Regions from separate parts of the Streptomyces sp. NBC_00122 genome, predicted to be linked through region 1. Evidence: predicted binding sites of a transcription regulator. Region 1 holds the regulator's gene; the other holds the start of a gene.

Region 1 (4,519 bases):
TGACCACACCGCGTCCCGACGGCACGCCCCACGTGGTGCCGGTGGGCGTGACCTACGACCCGGAGGCCGGACTGGCCCGGGTGATCAGCAACAAGCACAGCAAGAAGGTCCGCAACATCCTGGCGGCCCAGGCCGGCGGGACGGGCGGGGCGCGGGTCGCGGTGTGCCAGATGGAAGGGCGCCGCTGGGCCACCCTGGAGGGCCGCGCGGTGATCCGTACGGACGAGGCGGCGGTCGCCGAAGCGGTGGCGCGCTACGCGGAGCGCTACGGGCGGATGCCCTCGCCCAATCCCGACCGGGTCGTCATGGAGATCACTCTGGACCGGGCCATGGGGCGCGCGTGAATTGTTGAATTCTCATCTGTCCGAATCTTGTCCGGTCAGCGACTGGACGCGGACATCACAACGGCGCCATCGTGGTCAGGTCCACGATGGCGCCGTTGTGTGGGGGTAGCGCCTGAGCGATCTGCAACGACGGGGGAATCGCTTCAGGCACTGCGGGGGGTGGCGGTGGTGATATCGGGTTCGAAGAGCTGGTGATCGCGCTGATCAAGATTGACGAAGACCATTCCGTAGCGCACCTCGCAGCGGACGGGCTGCGGCGCGCCCCGCGGGCGGCGCAGGCACCGGTAGGCACGTACGTCCTCGTCCTCCTCGCGCACGACGACGATCGGCTGACCGAACAGGGTGACCATCAGCGAGTCCCCGGGGAACGGGATCGCCGTGGCCAGGTCGATGAACTGCCATCCCGACCGGTAAGCGGAGGCCATTTCGCGGCGGAAGCCGCGGTCGTCGGGGGTCATGCGTCCGAAGACTTCCCACCCATAACCGGCTTGGGTGCGGGGCCCCAGCCACTGTCGGCCACGACCTTGCCCCAACCACTGTCGCTCTCACCGGTGGTGGCACCGGCCCCCCAACCGCTGTCGGCGGGCGCACCGCCCCAGCTGGTCTGCGCGAGCGAGATTCCACCGACAGCAGCGGCCGTAGAGAGAGCAATGGCAGCCACCGAGCGAAGCAATTTCTTGTACATGGTCGACGTTGTCCTCACTTGATGGATTCCTCTCCCCCGCATCTCAGACGATGACTTATCGAGCCACGCCATTGCCACCGTGGCGATGCATCATGTTCCTGTACATGCAGGACCCTGGGGGTGGGAGATTTGCCGATTATGCGGATGAACCAGACACATCCCCATGCGGTGACGGACCTGTGCGATCTCGGGGCCGAGTTGTACGCGAGCGCGCTCAGCTCCGGCCGCATAGCCCGCGAAGAGGTCGAGCAGACGCCCTGCCTGCTGGAATTCGCGCTGCTGCACCCTGACCCGGACGACGACAACTGGCTCCGTCCGGTTCCACCTTCGGTGGCACTCGCACAGCGGCTGCACCCGCTGGAACGGGACATCCTGCAACGCCGGCGCTCCTCCATCGAGCTCACCGAAGCGTTTGAGCCATTCATGGCCATCAGCGCGCTGACTCCCGCGCCCACCCACGCGATCACCGTGCTGGAGGGATTCAACAGGATCAACGCGGCCCTCAACGTCGCCACCGCCGAGTGTCAGGCGGAAATGCTCACCATCCAGCCGGGCGGCGGGCGTTCCGAGAACATTCTGAACCAGGCGATAGAGCGGGACCAGCCGCTCATCCGGCGTGGCGTGAGCATGCGCACCCTCTACCAGCACACCGTGCGCCACAGCCGCGGAACGATGGCCTACGTCGACCGGATGGCCAGCGGGAAGGTCGAGATCCGGACGTTGGAGGAGCTGGTCGAGAGGCTCATCATCTGCGACGAGTCGGTCGCCTTCATCCCCGCGAGCGACGACCAGCAGATCGCCCTGGAGCTGCGGCACCCGGCGCTCGTCCGCTACCTGGCCCGGGTCTTCGAGCAGCTGTGGCGCCGGGCCACCCCGCTCAACGAGCAGATCCCCTACGATCCGACGCCCTCGGGGATCTCGGGCGTGCAGCGCTCCATCGCCCAGCTCCTCGTCGAGGGGCACGTGGACGAGGCCATCGCGCGCCGCCTGGGCATGAACGTACGGACCTGCCGCGCGCACATCGCCAAGCTGGCCTCCGCCCTGGGCAGCGGCAGCCGGGCCCAGCTCGGCTTCCTCATCGCCCAGTCGGGGATCCTGGGCCAGGTCTCGGGGCCCAGGCGGGATCCACAGCTCTGACCGGCGCCGGCGGCGCCGGGTACGCCGAAGGCCCCACCCGGGTCACCGGGAGGGGCCTTCGCACGCGTCGTCAGTCCGTCGGCCGCTTGGGCCGCCAGACGACCAGGGCGTTGCCCGGCACCGGTGGCTGGTACGGGACCAGGTCGCGCCGGTAGGAGGCGTGCACCTGGGCCTCGCGGGCCTGGAGCGTGGCCGCCGCGCCGTCCACCGCTGCGGAGAGTTCGGCCACGCGCTGCTGGAGCGCGGCGACCTGGTTCTCCAGCTCGATGATCCGCTTGATGCCCGCCAGGTTGATGCCCTCGTCCTGGGACAGCGCCTGCACCGTGCGGAGCAGCTCGATGTCACGGGCCGAGTAGCGCCGGCCGCGCCCGGCCGTACGGTCCGGGGAGACCAGGCCGAGACGGTCGTACTGGCGCAGGGTCTGCGGATGCAGACCCGAGAGCTGGGCGGCCACCGAGATCACGTAGACCGGGGTCTCGTCGGTGAGCTGGTAGCCCCCACCCAAGCGGGAGGACTGTCGTCGGCGGCCGTCCATGTCATGCTCCCTTCGCGGACTCGAACAGCGCGGAGCGCGGGTCCTGCGACTCCGTCGCCTCGCGGTACATCTCCAGCGCCTCGCGGGCCTTGTCCGACAGCTCGACCGGGACCGCGACCTCCACCGTCACCAGCAGGTCGCCGCGGGTGCCGTCCTTGCGGACCGCTCCCTTGCCGCGGGCCCGCATCGTGCGGCCGTTGGGAGTGCCCGGCGGCAGCTTCAGCGTCACCGAGGGGCCGTTCAGTGTCGGGACCTTGATGTCGGCGCCCAGCGCCGCCTCCGCGAACGTCACCGGGACGGTCACCGTCAAGTTGTCGTCCTTGCGGCCGAACACCGGGTGGGAGTCGACGTGCACGACGACGTAGAGGTCACCGCCCGGACCGCCGCGCTCGCCGGGCGCACCCTTGCCGCGCAGCCGGATGCGCTGGCCGTCGGAGACGCCCGCCGGGATCCGGACCTGCATCGTGCGCGAGCTGCGGGCGCGCCCGCTGCCCTTGCAGACGTCACAGGGGGTTTCGGCGATCAGGCCGCGGCCCTTGCAGTCCGCGCAGGGGTCGGTCAGCGAGAAGCCGCCGCCGCTGCCCCGCGAGACCTGGCCGGTGCCGACGCAGGTCGGGCACACCCGGGGGGTGCCGTTCTTGTCGCCGGTGCCGGAGCAGGCCTTGCAGGGGGCCTGGGAGGACATCCGGAGCGGGACCGTGGCCCCGTCCACCGCCTCCGTGAAGGAGAGGGTGACCTCGGACTCGATGTCCTGGCCGCGGCGGGGCTGGGTACGGGTTCCCGCACCCGGCCCGGCGCCGCGGTTGAACAGGCCGCCGAAGACATCGCCCAGGCCGCCGCCGAAGCCGCCGCCCGCGCCGCCGGCACCCGGCTGGGTGCCGCCGAACAGGTCGCCGAGGTCGAAGTTGAACGAACCGCCGGCCCCGCCCGGCCCGGGGCGGAAGCCACCGTTGCCGAACAGGGCGCGCGCCTCGTCGTACTCCTTGCGCTTCTTGGCGTCGCCGAGGATGTCGTTCGCCTCGGAGATCTCCTTGAAGCGCTCCTCGGCGGAGGTGTCGCCCTTGTTGGCGTCCGGGTGGAACTCGCGTGCGAGCTTCCGGTACGCCTTCTTGATCTCGGCCTCGGTGGCGTCCTTCGGGACACCGAGGACCTTGTAGTAGTCCTTCTCGACGAAGTCCTTCGTGCTCATCCCCGGTGTCCCTCCTCTCGTGCTTCTACTGGTTCAACATCAGCCCTTGTCGGGGGCATCCGTGTCCTTGTCCGACGGCGTGTCGGCCTCGCCCGACTCGGACTTGGGGGCCGCGCCCGGCTGGGGCTCGGCCACCGCGACCCGCGCGGGGCGGATCGTACGCTCGCCGATCCGGTACCCCGGCTGCAGGATCGCCACGCAGGTGTCCTCGGTGACGTCCGGCGCGTACGAGTGCATCAGGGCCTCGTGGATCGTCGGGTCGAAGGGCTCGCCCTCCTTGCCGAACTGCTGCAGGCCCATCTTGGCGGCGACGGTCTCCAGCGATTCGGCCACCGACTTGAAACCGCCGACCAGCTCGCCATGCTCCCGCGCCCGGCCGATGTCGTCCAGGGTCGGGAGCAACTCCGTCAGGAGGGACGCGACCGCGATCTCCTTGACGGTGATCCGGTCCCGCTCCACCCGGCGGCGGTAGTTCTGGTACTCCGCCTGGAGCCGCTGGAGGTCCGTGGTCCGCTCACCGAGCGCCGTACGGGCCTGGTCCAGCTGCGCCAGCAGGGCCACATCCGGTGCGGAGTCCCCGGCCGGGGCCGCCGCCTCCTCCTTGGCGGAGTCGGCGGCCTTCGGCTCGT
Region 2 (4,519 bases), 1.1 Mb from region 1:
CTGGACCCGGCCGGCCAGCCGCTGGACCCGTACCCGCGGGAGGCCGTGAAGCGGCAGACGCTGGCCGCCTGGTTCGACCTGTGCTCGGTCACCGCGGTACGCGGAGCCCGGGTCGCCGTGTACGCCCGCCCCGGAGGCTGCGGCGGACCCTGAGCCCGCCCGGGCGCGTTCTCGCGACGGGCCGGTTGCGAGGATGGGGCGACCCGGTTCGCACAGGAGGCGCTGCATGCCCACGTCCCAGAACTCCCCGTCCCGAGAGGCCGTTTCAGAGATCCCCGGACCGCTGGTCGGCGCGGGCTGGCTCGCGGAGCGGCTGACCGTGCCCGGGCTGGTGCTCTTCGACGCCTCCGTCGGCGCCCATCGCGGCGCCGCCCACCGGATTCCGGGCGCCCGCCCCTTCGACCTCGACGGGGACCTGTCCGACCACGACGCCCCCGCTCCGCACACCATGCCCGGCGCCGCGCGGTTCAGCGAGGCGATGCGGGCCCTCGGCGTCGACGACACCTCCACCGTGGTCGTCTACGACGGCGCCGGCATCTACTCCAGCGCCCGCGCCTGGTGGATGCTGCGCGCGATGGGCTTCGACCGGGCCGCCGTACTCGACGGGGGACTGCCCGCCTGGAAGGCCGCCGGCCTGCCCGTGGAGGCCTCCGGCCCGGAATACGACGGCCCGCGCGGCTCCTTCACCGCACGCCCCCGCCCCGGACTGCTGGCCGACAGCGCCACCGTGGCCGCGGCCCTGGCCGACCCGGCCGCGGCCGTCCTGGACGCCCGCACCCGTGAGCGCTTCGCCGGCACCGCTCCCGAACCCCGCCCGGGCCTGCGCGGCGGCCACATGCCGGGCGCGTTCAACCTGCCCTTCGCCGAACTCCAGCGCCCCGACGGCCTGATGCGGCCGGCGGAGGAACTCCGCGCGGCCATCGGCGCGCTGACCGGCGACCGGGAGCGCCTCTACTTCAGCTGCGGATCGGGAGTGACGGCCTGCGTCCTGGCCCTCGGCGCCACCCTCGCCGGCTACCGGGACCTGGCCGTGTACGACGGCTCGTGGAGCGAATGGGGCATGCCCTCGGACCGGCGGCCGGTGGTCACGGGCCCCGGGCCGGCGGCCGGGGACGCGGGCCGCAGCGGGGGATAACCCCACCACAGGACCGGGGACCCGCCCCATCGGCCGCGGGCGCTTTCCGCCCGAGACTCGTGACCATGATCTCTCACGCCGTGTCACGTCGCCCCGCCCGCACCGCCGTCGTCGCCCTCGGGGCCGGGCTCCTGCTGGCGGGCTGCTCCCTCGGGGACGGCCCGCAGAAGAAGGCGACGGCCGACGCCACGGTCACCGAGGCCGTCACGGCGGTGGAGGTCACGGGCGCCCGGGCCGGCTCGATCGAGGTCACCGCCGGAAACGGGGCCGGAGTCACGGTCCGCCGGACCGTCCACTACCGCGGGGACACCGCCCCGACGCCCGGACAGCGGGTCACCGCGGGCGTGCTCACCTTCTCCAGCGGCTGCGACGCCACCTGTTTCATCGACTACCGCCTGGAGGTCCCGGCCTCCGCCACGGTCAGGCTGGAGAGCAGCAGCGGCCGCATCACGGTCACGGGCGTGGCGGCGGCCGAGCTGACGGCCGACTCCGGTGAGGTCCGGGCCGACCGCGTCACGGGCCCGCTGAAGGCCACCACCTCCTCGGGCGGGATCACCGCCACCGGCCTGTCCGGCCCGAGCGCGGACGTCCACTCGGAATCGGGTGACGCCCGCCTGCACTTCGCGGTGGCCCCGTCCTCGGTCCGCGCCGAAACCACCTCGGGCGACGTCATCCTGAAGGTCCCCCCGGCCCCCTACCAGCTCGCGGTCACCACCACCTCCGGCACCCGCGACGTCACTGTCCCCGCGGACCCCTCGGCTCCCTCCCGCCTCGCGGCGAAGACCACCTCGGGCAACGTCCGCGTCTCCACACCGGCCGGCTGACCCCTCAGCCGTTCGCCCCGGGCGAACGGCTGTTGGGGAACAACGGGCGGCGCACATGCATTGAGTCGGCATAGCTCAACTTCACTGCCGGAGGGAAGATCATGGCTTCGACGTCCGTAACGCTCACTCTGCCCGTGCTGCCGCTCGACGACGAGGTCGTGCTGCCTGGGATGGTCGTTCCGCTGGACCTGTCCGACGCCGAGGTGCGCGGGGCCGTGGAGGCGGCCCAGGCCGCGGCGGGCAGCGGCGGGAAGCCCCGAGTGCTGCTCGTGCCGCGGATCGACGGGAAGTACGCGGGCACGGGTGTGCTCGGGACCGTCGAGCAGGTGGGGAGGCTCTCCGACGGGGATCCCGGCGCGCTCATCCGCGGCCGCGGCCGCGTCCGCATCGGCGCCGGTACGACCGGACCCGGGGCCGCACTGTGGGTCGAGGGCGAGACCGTCACCGAGCACGTGCCGGACCCGTTGCCGGGTGCGGTCGCCGAGCTCGTCAAGGAGTACAAGGCGCTCGCCACCAGCTGGCTCAAGAAGCGCGGGGCCTGGCAGGTCGTCGACCGGGTCCAGCAGATCGAAGGGGTGTCGGCGCTCGCCGACAACTCCGGGTACTCGCCGTTCCTGACGGTCGAGCAGAAGGTCGAACTGCTGGAGACCGCCGACCCCGTCGCGCGGCTCAAGCTGGCCGTCAAGGCACTCAGCGACCACCTCGCCGAACAGGACGTCGCCGAATCCATCGCCAAGGACGTACAGGACGGCGTCGACAAGCAGCAGCGCGAGTTCCTGCTGCGCCGGCAGCTGGAGGCCGTCCGCAAGGAGCTGCGCGAGCTGAACGGGGAGAAGGAGGGCGAGGAGTCCGACGACTACCGCAGCCGCGTCGAGGCCGCGGACCTCCCCGAGAAGGTCCGCGAGGCCGCGCTCAAGGAGGTCGACAAGCTGGAGCGGGCCAGCGACCAGAGCCCGGAGGGCTCCTGGATCCGCACCTGGCTGGACACCGTCCTGGAGCTGCCCTGGAACGAGCGCACCGAGGACCGGTACGACATCCAGGGCGCGCGCGCCGTCCTCGACGCCGAACACGCCGGGCTGAGCGACGTGAAGGACCGCATCACCGAGTACCTCGCCGTGCGCAAGCGGCGCACCGAGCGCGGCATGGGCGTCATCGGCGGCCGCCGCGGCGGAGCCGTCCTCGCGCTCGTCGGACCGCCCGGAGTCGGCAAGACCTCGCTCGGCGAGTCCGTCGCCCACGCCATGGGCCGCAAGTTCGTCCGGGTCGCGCTCGGCGGCGTACGCGACGAGGCCGAGGTACGAGGACACCGCCGGACCTACGTCGGCGCCCTGCCCGGCCGCATCGTCCGGGCCATCAAGGAGGCCGGGTCGATGAACCCGGTCGTCCTGCTCGACGAGATCGACAAGGTCGGCTCCGACTTCCGCGGGGACCCGGCCGCCGCCCTCCTGGAGGTCCTGGACCCGGCCCAGAACCACACCTTCCGGGACCACTACCTGGAGGTGGAGCTCGACCTCAGCGACGTGGTGTTCCTGGCCACCGCCAACGTCCTGGAGGCCATCCCGGAGGCCCTGGCCGACCGCATGGAGCTGGTCCGCCTCGACGGGTACACCGAGGACGAGAAGGTCGTCATCGCCCGCGACCACCTGCTGCCCCGCCAGCTGGAGCGCGCCGGCCTCGGCGCCGACGAGGTGGTCCTGCAGGAGGAGGCGTTCAGGAAGCTCGCCGGCGAGTACACCCGCGAAGCGGGCGTACGGACCCTGGAGCGGTCCATCGCACGGCTGCTCCGCAAGGTGGCCTCGCAGCACGAACTGGGCGAGCGCGAGCTGCCCTTCAGTATCGGCGCCGACGACCTGCGCGCCCTGATCGGACGCCCGCACCACGTGCCGGAGTCCGCCCAGGACCCGGCGGAGCGGCGTACCGCGGTCCCCGGCGTGGCCACCGGCCTCGCCGTGACCGGCGCGGGCGGCGACGTGCTGTTCGTGGAGGCCTCGCTGGCCGACCCCGAGACGGGCGCGGCCGGTCTGACCCTCACCGGCCAGCTCGGTGACGTCATGAAGGAGTCCGCGCAGATCGCGCTCAGCTTCCTGCGCTCGCACGGCGCCGAACTGGAACTCCCGGTGGCAGACCTGAAGGACCGGGGCGTGCACATCCACTTCCCGGCGGGCGCGGTGCCCAAGGACGGGCCGAGCGCGGGCATCACCATGACGACGGCGCTCGCCTCGCTGCTCTCCGGGCGCCAGGTGCGCACGGACGTGGCCATGACCGGCGAGGTCTCGCTGACCGGGCGGGTCCTGCCGATCGGCGGGGTCAAGCAGAAGCTGCTGGCCGCGCACCGGGCCGGGCTGACCACCGTCATCATCCCCAAGCGCAACGAGGCCGACCTGGACGACGTCCCGGCCGAGGTGCTGGAGGGGCTGGAAGTACACCCGGTGACGGATGTGCGCCAGGTCCTGGAGCTCGCCCTGGCCGGGACCCGGGCCCGGACGGAAGTGCCCTACACCACCGCCGCGTAGGGGCGGGAAGCGGCGCCCGGGTCCCCTCCCCCAGACTCCGTCCGGGG

The links. The regulator HspR, encoded in region 1, represses chaperone genes until heat shock. The targets are predictions, from matches to a motif close to TTGAGNNNNNNNNNCTCAA.
Region 2: the regulator HspR is predicted to act here: its motif matches at 2,020-2,038, upstream of lon (endopeptidase La).

What each region holds. Positions count from the first base shown of each region.
Region 1 covers NZ_CP108191.1:3,283,578-3,288,096, reverse strand. The annotation lists gene OG737_RS15625 (TIGR03618 family F420-dependent PPOX class oxidoreductase) at 1-344, shown strand, start outside; gene OG737_RS15620 ((2Fe-2S)-binding protein) at 488-802, opposite strand; gene OG737_RS15615 (helix-turn-helix transcriptional regulator) at 1,174-2,166, shown strand; gene OG737_RS15610 (heat shock protein transcriptional repressor HspR) at 2,237-2,701, opposite strand; gene dnaJ (molecular chaperone DnaJ) at 2,703-3,890, opposite strand; gene grpE (nucleotide exchange factor GrpE) at 3,930-4,519, opposite strand, start outside.
Region 2 covers NZ_CP108191.1:4,336,344-4,340,862, forward strand. The annotation lists gene OG737_RS20730 (glycosyltransferase family 39 protein) at 1-153, shown strand, start outside; gene OG737_RS20735 (sulfurtransferase) at 227-1,135, shown strand; gene OG737_RS20740 (DUF4097 family beta strand repeat-containing protein) at 1,201-1,959, shown strand; gene lon (endopeptidase La) at 2,061-4,472, shown strand.